DNA from 3 places in the Streptomyces sp. Rer75 genome. Region 1 is predicted to be linked to each of the others. Evidence: riboswitches for the same ligand, from Rfam matches in the RefSeq annotation. Region 1 holds a riboswitch; each other region holds the start of a gene.
What was found. Region 1 has a riboswitch for thiamine pyrophosphate ahead of HYQ63_RS30375 (thiamine ABC transporter substrate binding subunit). Riboswitches for the same ligand answer to the same signal wherever they lie in the genome.

Region 1 (4,293 bases):
GCGAGGCCGCCGACGAGGAGGGCGAAGACGGTGGCGACGGCCGCGTACTGGAGGGAGTTCCCGATGGCGTCCACGGGGGCCACGAAGAAGGTGCCGCCGCTGTCGGCGGCGGACTGTAGCGCCCGGTAGTACGTGAACCCGTAGCCGTCCGGCCCGTGGAGCGAGCGTTCCACCAGCACCGCGAGCGGCAGCACGATCAGCAGCGCGACGACGGCCAGCACCCCCGCGAGCAGCCCCCACTGCGCCGGGCCTTGCGGGCGGCGCGCGGTCCGGGAGGCGTCGACGAGCCGCAGGGCGCCCTCCCGGCGGCGTACGGTCCAGGCGTGCAGGACGAGGACGGCCGCGACCGCCGCGAACTGCACGAGCGTCAGCACCGCGGCCGTCGGCAGGTCGAGCAGCTGCGCGGTCTGCCGGTAGATGGCCACCTCCAGGGTGGCGTAGCGCGGACCGCCGAGGATCTGGATCACGCCGAAGGAGGTGAACGTGAACAGGAAGACCATCAGCGCGGCGGCGGCCACGGCGGGCCCCAGCGCGGGCAGGGTGACCCGGCGCCAGGCCGCGAGGCGGCTCGCGCCGAGCACCCGGGCGGCCTCCTCCTGGCGCGGGTCGAGCTGCGCCCACAGCCCGCCGACGGTGCGGACGACCACCGCGTAGTTGAAGCAGACGTGGGCCAGCAGGATCGCCCAGACGCTGGTGTCGAGCCGTATCCCCCACAGCTCGTCCAGCAGCCCGCCGCGCCCGAGCAGCCCCAGGAACGCCGATCCGGCGACGACGGTCGGCAGCACGAACGGCACGGTCACCACGGCGCGCAGCAGCCCCTTGCCGGGGAAGTCGAAGCGGGCGAAGACATACGCGCCGGGCAACGCGACCGCCAGCGTCAGCCCGGTCGAGGCGGCCGCCTGCCAGCCGGTGAACCACAGGGTGTGCAGGACGGACGGGTCGCCCAGCACCTCGGGTATCCGCTCGAGCTGCCACCGGCCGCCGACGCGCAGCCCGCGGGTGACGATCGCGACCACCGGATACGCGAAGAAGACGCCGAAGAAGGCGAGCGGCACGGCCATGAGCGCGAGCCGCAGGGCGGTGCCGCGCAGCCGCCCGCGGCGATCGGCCTCACCCTTCTCATGGTTCTCGCGAGGCTCTACAGAACGAGCGAGGACCATGCCTTGACCCAGGGCTCACGGTTCTTGGCTATCTTCCGCGGGGGCAGGGTGGCCGGATCGGCGACCTTGGTCCCGTACCGGGTGAAGACCTCCGGCAGCTCGGCGCCCTCGCGCACCGGATTGACGTACATGTTGAGCGGTACGTCCTCCTGGAAGCGCTTGGTCAGCAGGAAGTCCAGCAGCGCCTTGCCCCCCTTGGTGTTGCCGGCGCCCTTCAGCAGCCCGGCGAACTCCGTCTGCCGGAAGCAGGTGCCGTCCGCCACCCCCGTCGGGGCCTTGGCGGGCTTCGACTTCGCGTCCGCCACCTCGGCGGGCGGGCTGGAGGCGTACGAGACGACGAGCGGCTTGTCGCCCTTGGCGCCGCCCGCCGAGCCGGAGAAGCGGTCGTAGTACGCCTGCTCCCAGCCGTCGACCACCTCGACGCCGTTGGCCCGCAGCTTCTTCCAGTAGTCGCGCCAGCCGTGGTCGCCGTAGCGGGCGGCGGTGCCGAGGAGGAAGGCGAGGCCGGGGGACGAGGTGGCGGCGTTCTCGGTGACCAGCAGATTCTTGTACGCGGGCTTGGTCAGGTCGGCGAATGTCTTCGGCGGCGCGAGCTTCTTGCGCTCGAAGTACGCGCGGTCGTAGTTGACGCAGATGTCGCCGTAGTCGACTGGCGTGACGCGGTGCTTCGCCCGGTCGAGCTGGAAGGCCGCGGGGACCTTGTCCAGGCCCTTCGCCTCGTACGGCGTGAACAGGTCATTGTCGAGCGCGCGGGAGAGGAGGGTGTTGTCGACGCCGAAGAACACATCGCCCTGCGGGTGGCCCTTGGACAGGATCGCCTGGTTGACGGCGGCCCCCGCGTCACCACCGGCCTGCACCCGCACCTTGTAGCCGGTCTTGCGGGTGAACTCCTTGAGGACCGCCTTGGACGCCGCGAACGAGTCGTGCGAGACCAGGGTGACCGTCTTGGAGTCCTTGCCGTCCGCCGCGTCCCCACCGCAGCCGGTGAGGACGCCGGTGCCGAGGGATCCGACGAGGGCGGCGGTGACGGCACGCCGAAGATGGCTGTTCATGGTGAGGCTGACTCCCTACGCCGGTATGACCCGGATCAGGTTGGAGGGTCTGCGGCCGTGCCGCACTCTCAGCGCTGTCGCGCTCCCCTGTCGGAATGTTCATTTGTCCGCCGCGATACGACGGTTGTACGGCGCTTGTGCGAAGGCACCGTATCAGCCGGTGGTCAGCGCTCCGTGGCCGCCAGCTGGCCGCACGCCCCGTCGATCTCCTGCCCCCGGGTGTCCCGGACGGTCACCGGCACCCCGTGCGCCTCCAGGGCCGCGACGAACGCCTTCTCGTCCTCGGGCCGGGACGCCGTCCACTTGGAGCCGGGCGTCGGGTTGAGCGGGATGAGGTTGACGTGCACCCGGTGGCCCTTGAGCAGCCGACCGAGCAGGTCGGCGCGCCACGCCTGGTCGTTGATGTCCTTGATCAGGGCGTACTCGATGGAGATCCGGCGGCCGGACTTCTCCGCGTACTCCCACGCCGCGTCCAGGACCTCGCGCACCTTCCAGCGGGTGTTGACCGGGACGAGGGTGTCGCGCAGCTCGTCGTCGGGCGCGTGCAGGGAGACCGCGAGGCGGCACTTGAAGCCCTCGTCGGCGAACCGCAGCATCGCCGGGACCAGTCCGACGGTCGAAACCGTGATTCCGCGCTGCGAAAGACCCAGCCCGTCGGGCTCGGGGTCGGTGAGCCGACGGATGGCGCCGATGACCCGGTTGTAGTTGGCCAGCGGCTCGCCCATGCCCATGAAGACGATGTTGGACAGCCGGGCCGGGCCCCCGGGGATCTCGCCGTCCCGCAGCGCCCGCATGCCGTCGACGATCTGGTGCACGATCTCGGCGGTGGACAGGTTGCGGTCCAGACCCGCCTGGCCGGTGGCGCAGAACGGGCAGTTCATGCCGCAGCCCGCCTGGGAGCTGATGCACATGGTGACCCGGTCCGGGTAGCGCATCAGCACGGACTCGACGAGCGTGCCGTCGAAGAGCCGCCACAGGGTCTTGCGGGTGGTGTCGTTGTCGCAGCTGATGTGCCGCACCACGCTCATCAGGTCCGGCAGCAGCCCGGCCGCGAGCTTCTCGCGCGCGGCGGCCGGCACGTCGGTCCACTGGGCGGGGTCGTCGGTGTAGCGGGCGAAGTAGTGGCGCGACACCTGAGCGGCCCGGAAGGGCTTCTCCCCGAGGGCGGCGACGGCCTCGCGGCGCTCGGCGGGCGTGAGGTCGGCGAGGTGCCGCGGGGGCTTCTTGGCCCCACGCGGCACGGCGAAAGTGAGTTCTCCGGGCTTAGGCATGGCCGTACCAGTGTCGCAGACATGCGGAAGGCCCCGCGCCACGGGCGGCGCGGGGCCTGAGGAGCGCGATGCCGGGCGCGGCTCAGCTGCCGCCCACGAAGATCACCAGCAGCAGCCACACCACGGGCGCGGTGGGCAGGAGCGAGTCGAGCCGGTCCATGATCCCGCCGTGGCCGGGCAGCAGCTTGCCCATGTCCTTGATGCCGAGGTCACGCTTGATCATGGACTCGCCGAGGTCCCCCAGGGTCGCGCTGACCGCGACGGCGAGGCCGAGCAGCAGCCCCTGCCACCACACGCCGTCCTCGATGAGGTACTGCATGCACAGCGCACCGACGACCATCGCGAACGCCACCGCGCCCAGCAGCCCCTCGCGGGTCTTGCCGGGGCTGATGCGGGGCGCGAGCGGATGCTTGCCGAAACGCCAGCCCACCGCGTACGCACCGGTGTCGCTCACCACGGTCAGCAGCAGGAAGGTCAGCACCCGCCACGGGCCGTCCTCGGCGGCCAGTATGAGCGCCACGAAGGTGGCGAGGAACGGCACGTAGAAGGCGGCGAAGACGCCCGCCGTGACATCCCTGAGGTAGTTGTCGGGCGGCTCGGTCATCCGCCACACGAGCACGGCGAGCGCCGTGAGCGACACCGCCACCCACGCGCCCTGCGCCCCGCGCACATAGCCCGCGACGACCATGGCGACGCCGCCGACGGCGAGCGGCACCAGGGGGACCCGGATGTCCTTCCGCTCGGCCAGCCGGGAGGTCAGCTCCCACAGCCCGACGACCACGGCGACCGCTATCACGCCGATGAACACCG
Region 2 (4,293 bases), 2.2 Mb from region 1:
GATCCTGCTCGGCGGCTGCGACAAGACCGTACCGTCCCTGCTGCTGGGGGCCGCGTCGGTCGACCTGCCCACCCTGATGGTCACCGGCGGCCCCATGCTGAACGGCTCGTGGAAGGGGCGCCCGCTGGGCTGTGGCACCGGAGTGTGGGAGCTGAGCGAGGAGGTGCGGGCGGGCCGGATGGACCGCTCCGAGCTGCGCCGGGCCGAGTCGGCGATGATCCGCAGCCGGGGACACTGCAACACCATGGGCACGGCGTCCACCATGGCCTGTGCCGCCGAGGCGCTGGGCATGACCCTGCCCGGCAACGCGGGGCTCCCCGCCCCCGACAGCCGGCTGCTGGAGCTGTCCCACGCCGCGGGCAACCGCATCGTCGACATGGTGCGCGAGGACCTGCGGCCCAGCGCCGTCCTGACAGCGGAGGCGCTGCGGAACGCGGTGCGCGCGGTGGCCGCCATCGGCGGCTCCACCAACGCGGTCGTCCATCTGCTGGCCCTCGCCCGCCGGGTCGGGGCGGACTTCGGCCTGGACGACATCGACCGCGCGGGCCGCGGCATCCCCCTGCTCGCCGATGTGCAGCCCGCCGGGTCCCACCTCATGGAGGACTTCCACCGCGCCGGTGGCCTGGACGCCGTCCTCGGGGAGATCAGGGACCACCTGGAACCGGCCCTCACCGTCTCCGGCCGCCCCCTCACCGAGCAGCTGTCCGGCCTGTCCAGTACCGACACCACCGTCATCCGCACCGCGGACGAGGCGATCGCCCACCAGGCCGGGCTCGCCGTGCTCCGCGGCAACCTCTGTCCCGACGGAGCCGTCATCAAGCCCGCCGCCGCGACACCGGAGCTACTGCGCCACCGGGGCCGCGCCGTGGTGTTCGACGGTATCGAGGACTTCCGTACCCGGATCGACGACCCGGACCTGGACGTCGACGCGTCCGATGTGCTGGTCCTGCGCGGCTGCGGACCGCGCGGCTACCCCGGCATGCCCGAGGTGGGGAACATGCCCCTGCCGCCCGCGGTGCTCCGGGCCGGAGTGCGGGACATGGTGCGGATCAGCGACGCGCGGATGAGCGGAACCGCCTTCGGCACCGTCGTCCTGCACATCGCGCCCGAGTCGGCGGCGGGCGGTCCGCTGGGGCTGGTGCGGACCGGCGACTGGATAGAACTGGACGTCGAGCGGCGGCTGCTGAGGCTGGACGTCCCCGACGAGGAACTCGCCGCACGGCAACCGGTGACCGCCGCCGCCCCACCGGCCACCGGCGGATGGGAGCAGATCTACCGCGACCACGTCGAACAGGCCGACCGCGGCGCCGGACTGGACTTCCTCAGCGGCACCCGCGGATCGTTCGTCGCCCGCGAATCGCACTGACATGACGCCCGCGAATCGCACCGACGTGACGCCCGCGAATCGCACTGACATGACGCCCACAGCGGGGTCACAGGAACGACCCAGGCCCGGGAAAGGTTCGCCGATTACCCTCCGGGCATGCCCACGACGCGCTCCACGGACGACGCACTGGCGCAGACCGCCGTACGAGCCCTGATCTCCCAGGCGGAGCTGACCCCCAAACCGGGCCTCGCGGACACCCGCGACCTCCAGGCCCGCGCCACCGGCACCGACCTGCTCGCACTGCGCTGGTCGGCCAAGTCGCTGGCGCCCGGCTTCGCGGCCATGGCGGCCGCCGCCCGGCGCCCCGGCGAGCCGACGCGTGCGCTCCGCGAGGAGCTGGGCGCCATCGGCCGCTGCGCCGAGTGGACCATGGCGCGGGCCGGTGGCGGCCCGGTCACCGGCCGTCTGCACCACGGGGCGCTGTGGGTGCTGGGGCTGCTGGTGGCGGCCGCCGCCCTGGAACCCGGCGCCGCACCCGATGAACTGACCGCCACCGCCCGGCAGCTCGCGGCCCACGTCGACCGTGGCGCCCCGCGCAGGCCGTCGGCGGGCTCGCAGGTGTCCGCCACCTACGGGGCGGCGGGGGCGCGCGGCGAGGCGCGGGCCGCCTTCCCGCACGTACGCCGCGCCCTGGACGCCCTGTCCGCGGCGCGGGCCGCGGGCGCCACCGAGACGCAGGCCCGGCTCGACGCGCTGCTCACCGTGATGAGCACACTCCAGGACACCGGGCCGCTGTACCAGGCGGGGCCGCCCGCCCTCCGGCGGGTGCAGGACGGGGCGCGCGGTGTGCTGGAGGCGGGCGGCGCCGCGACGGACCGGGGCGCCGCCGCCCTCGCCGCCCTCGACGCCGAGCTGCGCGCCCAGGGCATCGCGCCCCGGGGGAGCGCCGCGCTGCTGGCCGGGGCGCTGTTCCTGGACGCGCTCCCGGCCCGGGCCCGGACCCGCCCCCGGGACCGGGGCCACGTGGCGAGGGGTTAGGCCGCTCCACCGGACACGGGGTGCCCCGCCAGGGGGCTGAGATCACACCCGTCGAACCTGAACCAGTTAGCACTGGCGGAGGGATGTCATCGATGCCATGGCCGCATGCTGCCACCGACCCGGCCACCACCGGCGCGGAGTCCGTCTTCGACGGCCGGATGCCCACCGCGCCCGGCGATCTGCGCGTCGAGGCGCGCGGGATCGCGCCGGTTCCGGAAAGCCACCGCTATGGCGGGCCGGGGCGCCTGTTCACCGTGTGGTTCGCCCCGAACCTGACCACGACCGGCGTGTTCACCGGCACCGTCGGCATCGCCCTCGGCCTGGACTTCGCCACCGCGCTGGCCGCCGTCGTCCTGGGCACCCTCATCGATGCCGTGCCCACCGCGTACCTGGGCACCTGGGGCAGCCTGACCGGCGCCGGGCAGCTGCCCCTGGCGCGGCTGGCGTTCGGCCGGGCCGTCGCCGTGCCCGGCGTCCTCCAGTGGCTGTCGTCCGTCGCCTGGGACGCCCTCATCGGCCTGTTCGGCGGTGATGCGCTGGCCCGGCTGTGCGGGCTGCCGTTCTGGCTGGGTGTGCTGCTCATGATGGCCGCCCAGGGGGCGCTCGGGGTGCTGGGCTACGAGGCCATCCACCGGATGCAGAAGCTGATGACGTTCGTCCTCGCCGCCGCGTTCGCCGCCCTGGCCGTCAAGCTGCTCGATGGCGTCCACCCCGCCGCCACCGGGTCCGCCCACGGCGCCGACCGCATCGGCGCCTCCGTCCTGACCAGCACCATCGCGCTGAGCCTGGCGCTGTCGTGGGCGCCGTACGCCAGCGACTTCAGCCGCTATCTGCCCCGCGCCACCTCCCGGCCCCGCATGTTCTGGTGCACGCTGCTCGGCGTCACCGTGTCCTTCGTGGCCGTCCAGGCGCTCGGGCTGTGGGGAGCCTCCGTCTTCACCGACCAGACCGCCCGCGGCGTCGATGAGGCGCTGGGCGGCGGGGCGCTCGGCGCGTTCGGGCTGCTGGCCGTGGCGCTCGCCGCCGTGCTCGGCTTCCCGCTGGTGCTGTGGATGCACGCCGCCGACACCACCGCCCGCTTCCCGAACGTGCTGTTGTTCGTCGGCTACTGGATCCCCGGCTTCGTCGCGGTCGTGGCCGTCGACTGGTTCGGGTCCGCGCCCGGGCCCGGGGCGGCGCGCCGGTGGACCCGGCCGCCGAGAGCGCCCGCCCGCAGCCGTGGTGGCCCGCCCTGCTGGCGTTCGGCGCCGCCTTCGCCGCGGCGGTGCCGTTCATGGACACCAGCCTGTACACGGGCCCGGTGGCCGCCGCGCTGCACGGCGCCGACCTCGCCTACTACGCCGCCTTCCTCGCGGCGCTCCTCGTCTACGCCCCGCTCAGGACACGGCTCCACACCGTCCGCTGAGGCGGGTGGCTTCGCCCGTATCCGCACGTCACACGGCATCCGGCGACCGCGCCCCGCGGCAGGCGTGGCACCCTGGGCTCCGTTGAGTTCCCGCACCACCCGAGGAGACGTGCCACGTGCCGCAGAACCAGCCAGCGGAGTCCATCGCCGCCACGGCGGTGCTCGCCGAGGAACGCAGACTCCGCAAGGACCTCGGCTTCTGGGCCCTGACCGCGATCGGGTTCTCCAACATCCTCGGCTCCGGCTGGCTGTTCGCGGCCCTGTACGCCGCCCAGACCGCCGGACCCGCCGCGCTGCTGTCCTGGATCGCGGCGGGCGTGCTGTGCGCCCTGATCGCCCTGGTCATGGTGGAGCTGGGCGCCACCCGCCCGGAGGGCGGAGGCACCGTGCGGTGGCCGCTGTACGCGAGCGGGCGGCTGGTCGGCACGATGGTCGGCTGGTCCGTCGTGCTGTCCGTCGGCGGTACGGCCGCGGAAATCAGCGCGATCATGCAGTACGCCGCGCACTATCTGCCGGGGCTCTA
Region 3 (4,293 bases), 4.2 Mb from region 1:
GGAGAGGCGGGGTCGCCGCGAAGCGCCGCGGGGAGAACGGCCGCGCCTCGGGCGGCAGTTCGCCGCCGTAAAGCGCTTCGGCCATGACGTCGCCGGTGATCGGGGTGAGCAGGACGCCGTTGCGGTAGTGGCCGGTGGCCAGCTGGAGGCCCGGCAGCTCGGTCGGGCCGAGCAGCGGGGCGTTGTCGGGGGAGCCGGGGCGCAGCCCGGCCAGGGTCTCGACGAGCGGCAGTTCGGTGATGCCGGGCACCAGCTCGTGCGCGTCGCGCAGCAGCTCGTACACCCCGCCCGCGGTGACCGTGGTGTCCCAGCCCAGCTCCTCCGTGGTCGCGCCGACGACCAGCTCGCCGTTCTCGCGCGGGACGAGGTAGACGTGCCCGCCGCGCACCACGGCCCGCACGGTCCGCGACAGGAAGGGCGCGTACGCGCCGGGCACCGACAGCCGCAGGACCTGGCCCTTGACGGGGCGCACGGGCGGCAGGACCTCCTCGGGCACGCCGGGGAGCCGCCCGCTGAGGCTGCCCGCGGCCAGCACGGTCTGTTCGGCGGTCAGCCGCGTGCGCGCACCGTCGGCCAGCTCGGCCCCGGCGGCGCGGTCGCCGTCGCCGTTCAGCAGCAGCCGCTCGGCGCGGACGCGGTGGAGGGCCACCCCGGCGCGTTCGCACGCCGCCAGCAGCGCCGCCGCCAGCCGCCGCGGGTCGACCTGGTGATCGCCGTCGACCCGCAGGCCCCCGCGCACGCCCGGCGCGAGCATCGGCTCCAGGCGCCTGCATTCGCGCCCCGTGAGCCACTGTGCGTCCAGTCCCAGCCGCTGCTGGAAGTCGTGCAGCTCGCGCAGATGGGCCCGGTCGTCCGCGTCGAGCGCGACCGAGAGCGTCCCGCAGGTACGGAAGGCCAGGTCATGGCCGCTCGCCTGCTCCAGCTCCGCCACGAACGACGGATAGCGGCGCGCCGAGGCCAGGTTCAGCCCGAGCAGGGTCTGCTCGCCGTAGTGCAGCTCGGTGACGGCCGCCAGCATCCCGGCCGCGACCTGGGCGGCCCCGCCGCCGGGCGCCGGGTCGACGACGGCGGTGCGCAGGCCCCGCTGGGCCGCCCGCCAGGCCGTGACCAGGCCGATGATGCCGCCGCCGATGACGAGGACGTCGTACGGCGCGGTGCTGCCTCGGGGTGCTTCGTGTGGGGTGTGGGGTGGTGTGTGCATGGGCTGGTCGCCCCCTCCCTTCGCCGGCATGACCCGGATCAGGTTCGTACGGTCGGAGGCCGCGCCAGCCTCCCTCTCAGCCCGGTGCGACCGGGCTCCCGCGAGTGCTCTGTCCCGCCACCCTAGTACGCGCCCCGAATCGCCCGGAAGGGAGCGTCCCGGGCGGTGCCGGGCACGAGGCCCCGCGCCCCCGGTACGACGGGCCGTCACGACGGGCCGTCCGGCCCGTCGGGCTGTGCCCGAGATCTCGCCGTGCGCTCTCCGGTCCGCCCCACCTGCCGCAATACAGTGATCGTGTGAGCGATGAGACGACGAAGACGATGGCGTCCTCGGCGGGTGGCGGCGGACAGCGGGTGGTGATCGTCGGCGCGGGCATGGCGGGGGTGCAGACCGCCGTCGCGCTGCGGGAGCAGGGCTGGACCGGGGAGATCCTGCTGCTCGGAGCCGAGCCCCATCAGCCGTACGACCGGCCGCCGCTGTCCAAGGCCGTGCTGCTCGGCAAGGCCGAAGGGTCCGCGTTCGACGTGGACTTCGCCGCGCTCGGCATCGGGCTGCGCCTCGGCGTCCCGGTGACCGGGCTGGACACGGACGGGCGGACGGTCGAGACCGGGTCCGGCCCGATCCCGTACGACGTCCTGGTGATCGCCACCGGCGCCGAACCGGTCGCCCTGCCCGGCAGCGAGGGCGTCCCCGGCGTCCACCTGCTGCGCACCCTGGACGACGCCGAACGGCTGCGCCCGGTGCTCGCCGCGCAGCAGGAGATCGTGGTGATCGGGGCGGGCTGGATCGGCGCGGAGTTCGCGACCGCGGCCCGCGAGGCGGGCTGCACGGTGACGGTCGTCGAGGCCGCGGACCGGCCGCTGGCGGGCGCCCTCCCGGCGGAGGTCGCCGCCCACATGACCCGCTGGTACGCGGACTACGGCGCCACCCTGGTCACCGGCGCCCGGGTCACCGCCCTCGACCAAAACGGGCTCCAGCTCGGCGACGGCACCCGGCTGCGGGCCGGTGCGGTGGTCGTCGGCATCGGCGCCCGGCCCGCGACCGGCTGGCTGGCCGGTTCGGGCGTCGAACTCGCCGAGGACCGGTCCATCGCCGCCGACGAGGGGCTGCGCACCTCGGCGCCCGACGTGTACGCCGTCGGCGACTGCGCGTCCTTCCCGTCCACCCGCTACGGCACCCGGCTGCTGGTGCACCACTGGGACAACGCGCTCCAGGGGCCGCGGACGGTCGCCGCCAATGTGGTCGGCAGCCGGACCGCGCGCTTCCCCGGCCAGGTCTACGACCCGGTGCCGTACTTCTGGTCCGAGCAGTTCGGGCGGTTCGTGCAGTACGCCGGACACCACTCGGACGCCGACGAACTGGTCTGGCGGGGCGACCCGGACGGCGCCGCCTGGTCGGTGTGCTGGCTGCGGGACGGGGCCCTGGTCGCCCTGCTGGCGGTCGGCCGTCCGCGCGATCTGGCCCAGGGCCGCAAGCTGATCGAACGCGGCGCCCGGCTGGACCGGACCCGGGCCACGGATCCGTCGGTGCCGCTGAAGTCCGCCGTTCTGTGACCCGCCGGTACCCCCGGTGATCAGGGGTGCGGGGCCCGGCAGGACCGTGCGGGCCCCCGTCCCCGGCAGCCCGCACGGCGGACGCCCGGCTACCCACTGTCAGTCCCAGATGGCAGGCTTGTTCCGTGACCGAGATTGACGCAAAGATCGATGCTCTCGTCCCCGCCTGGCTCACTCTCCCCGACGTCGCCGACCGGCTGGGCGTCGAGGTGACCCGCGTGAGGCAGTTGGTCAAGGAGGGCCAGCTGATCGCGGTGCGCCGTGGCGAGAACCGGGTGCTCCAGGTGCCCGAGGACTTCATCGGTGACGGCAAGGTCGTCAAGGGCCTCGTGGGGACCTTGACACTGCTCAAGGACGACGGCTTCAGCGACGAGGAGATGCTGGAGTGGCTCTTCACCCCTGACCCGAGCCTGCCGGGCACCCCGGCCCAGGCGCTGCGCGAGAATCGCGGCACGGAAGTGAAGCGGCGCGCGCAGGCGCTCGCCGTCTGACGTCGCCCGCCGTTCTCCGCACCACTTCCGATCCACTTCAGAACCACTTCTGAAACTCAGAACCACTTCTGAACCACCAGGCGTACGGGCGGGGGCCGACCCTGCCCGTACGCCGCACGATCCGGGGGGAAACCCACCCATGACCGCACGCGAGCAGCTGGCCGACGCCCGCCTCTACCTGTGCACCGACGCGCGCAAGCGCCAGGGCGACCTGCCGGAGTTCCTGGACGCCGTGCTGGCGGCCGGGGTGGACATCGTCCAGCTGCGGGAGAAGGGCATGGAGGCCGCCGAGGAGCTGGACCACCTCGCCGTCTTCGCCGACGCCTGCCGCCGCCACGGCAAGCTGCTCGCCGTCAACGACCGGGCGGACGTCGCCCATGCCGCCGGTGCCGGCGTGCTCCACCTGGGCCAGGGCGACCTGCCCGTCCCGGCGGCCCGCGCCATCCTCGGCGACGGCCCGCTGATCGGGCGCTCCACGCACGCGGAGGCCGAGGTGGACGCGGCCCTCGCCGAGCCCGGCGTGGACTACTTCTGCACCGGCCCCTGCTGGCCCACCCCCACCAAGCCGGGCCGCCACGCCCCCGGCCTCTCCCTGGTCCGTCACGCGGCCGCCCGGCGCCCGGCCCGGCCCTGGTTCGCGATCGGCGGTATCGACGCGTCGAACCTGGACCAGGTGCTGGAGGCGGGAGCGCGCCGGATCGTCGTGGTGCGGGCCATCACCGAGGCCGAGGACCCGGCGGCGGCCACGGAATCCCTGGCGAAGCGCGTGCGAGCAGCAGGTGTCTAGCGGGTGTCCGGGTTGAGCCCGGCTCGATCATCCTGTCCGCATTGCGGACAAGAGCCTGGCAAAACCCCCATAATCACGTTGCCGGGTGGGCGCCGACCACCCTGCTGGCTAACCTTCCCGTATGGCCCTAGGCACCGCTTCCACCAGGACTGATCGAGCCCTTACCGTGCGTGATCTGCTTGCGTCGGGCGAGCAGTCGTATTCCTTTGAATTCTTCGCCCCCAAAACGGACAAGGGGCAGCACACACTGTGGAACGCCAT

Region 2: linked by a shared signal. The riboswitch ahead of HYQ63_RS39265 (cytosine permease) and the one ahead of HYQ63_RS30375 (thiamine ABC transporter substrate binding subunit) in region 1 are both predicted to bind thiamine pyrophosphate.
Region 3: linked by a shared signal. The riboswitch ahead of thiO (glycine oxidase ThiO) and the one ahead of HYQ63_RS30375 (thiamine ABC transporter substrate binding subunit) in region 1 are both predicted to bind thiamine pyrophosphate.

Annotation. Positions count from the first base shown of each region.
Region 1 covers NZ_CP058693.1:7,030,495-7,034,787, reverse strand. The annotation lists gene HYQ63_RS30380 (iron ABC transporter permease) at 1-1,160, opposite strand, end outside; gene HYQ63_RS30375 (thiamine ABC transporter substrate binding subunit) at 1,139-2,212, opposite strand; TPP riboswitch at 2,208-2,311, opposite strand; gene rlmN (23S rRNA (adenine(2503)-C(2))-methyltransferase RlmN) at 2,377-3,483, opposite strand; gene HYQ63_RS30365 (phosphatidate cytidylyltransferase) at 3,566-4,293, opposite strand, start outside.
Region 2 covers NZ_CP058693.1:9,252,749-9,257,041, forward strand. The annotation lists gene HYQ63_RS39255 (IlvD/Edd family dehydratase) at 1-1,366, shown strand, start outside; gene HYQ63_RS39260 (triphosphoribosyl-dephospho-CoA synthase) at 1,484-2,365, shown strand; TPP riboswitch at 2,372-2,466, shown strand; partial or broken gene HYQ63_RS39265 (cytosine permease) at 2,524-3,770, shown strand; gene HYQ63_RS39270 (APC family permease) at 3,887-4,293, shown strand, end outside.
Region 3 covers NZ_CP058693.1:2,808,156-2,812,448, reverse strand. The annotation lists gene thiO (glycine oxidase ThiO) at 1-1,201, opposite strand, end outside; TPP riboswitch at 1,200-1,313, opposite strand; gene HYQ63_RS11710 (NAD(P)/FAD-dependent oxidoreductase) at 1,522-2,754, shown strand; gene HYQ63_RS11705 (Rv2175c family DNA-binding protein) at 2,880-3,245, shown strand; gene thiE (thiamine phosphate synthase) at 3,385-4,032, shown strand; gene metF (methylenetetrahydrofolate reductase [NAD(P)H]) at 4,154-4,293, shown strand, end outside.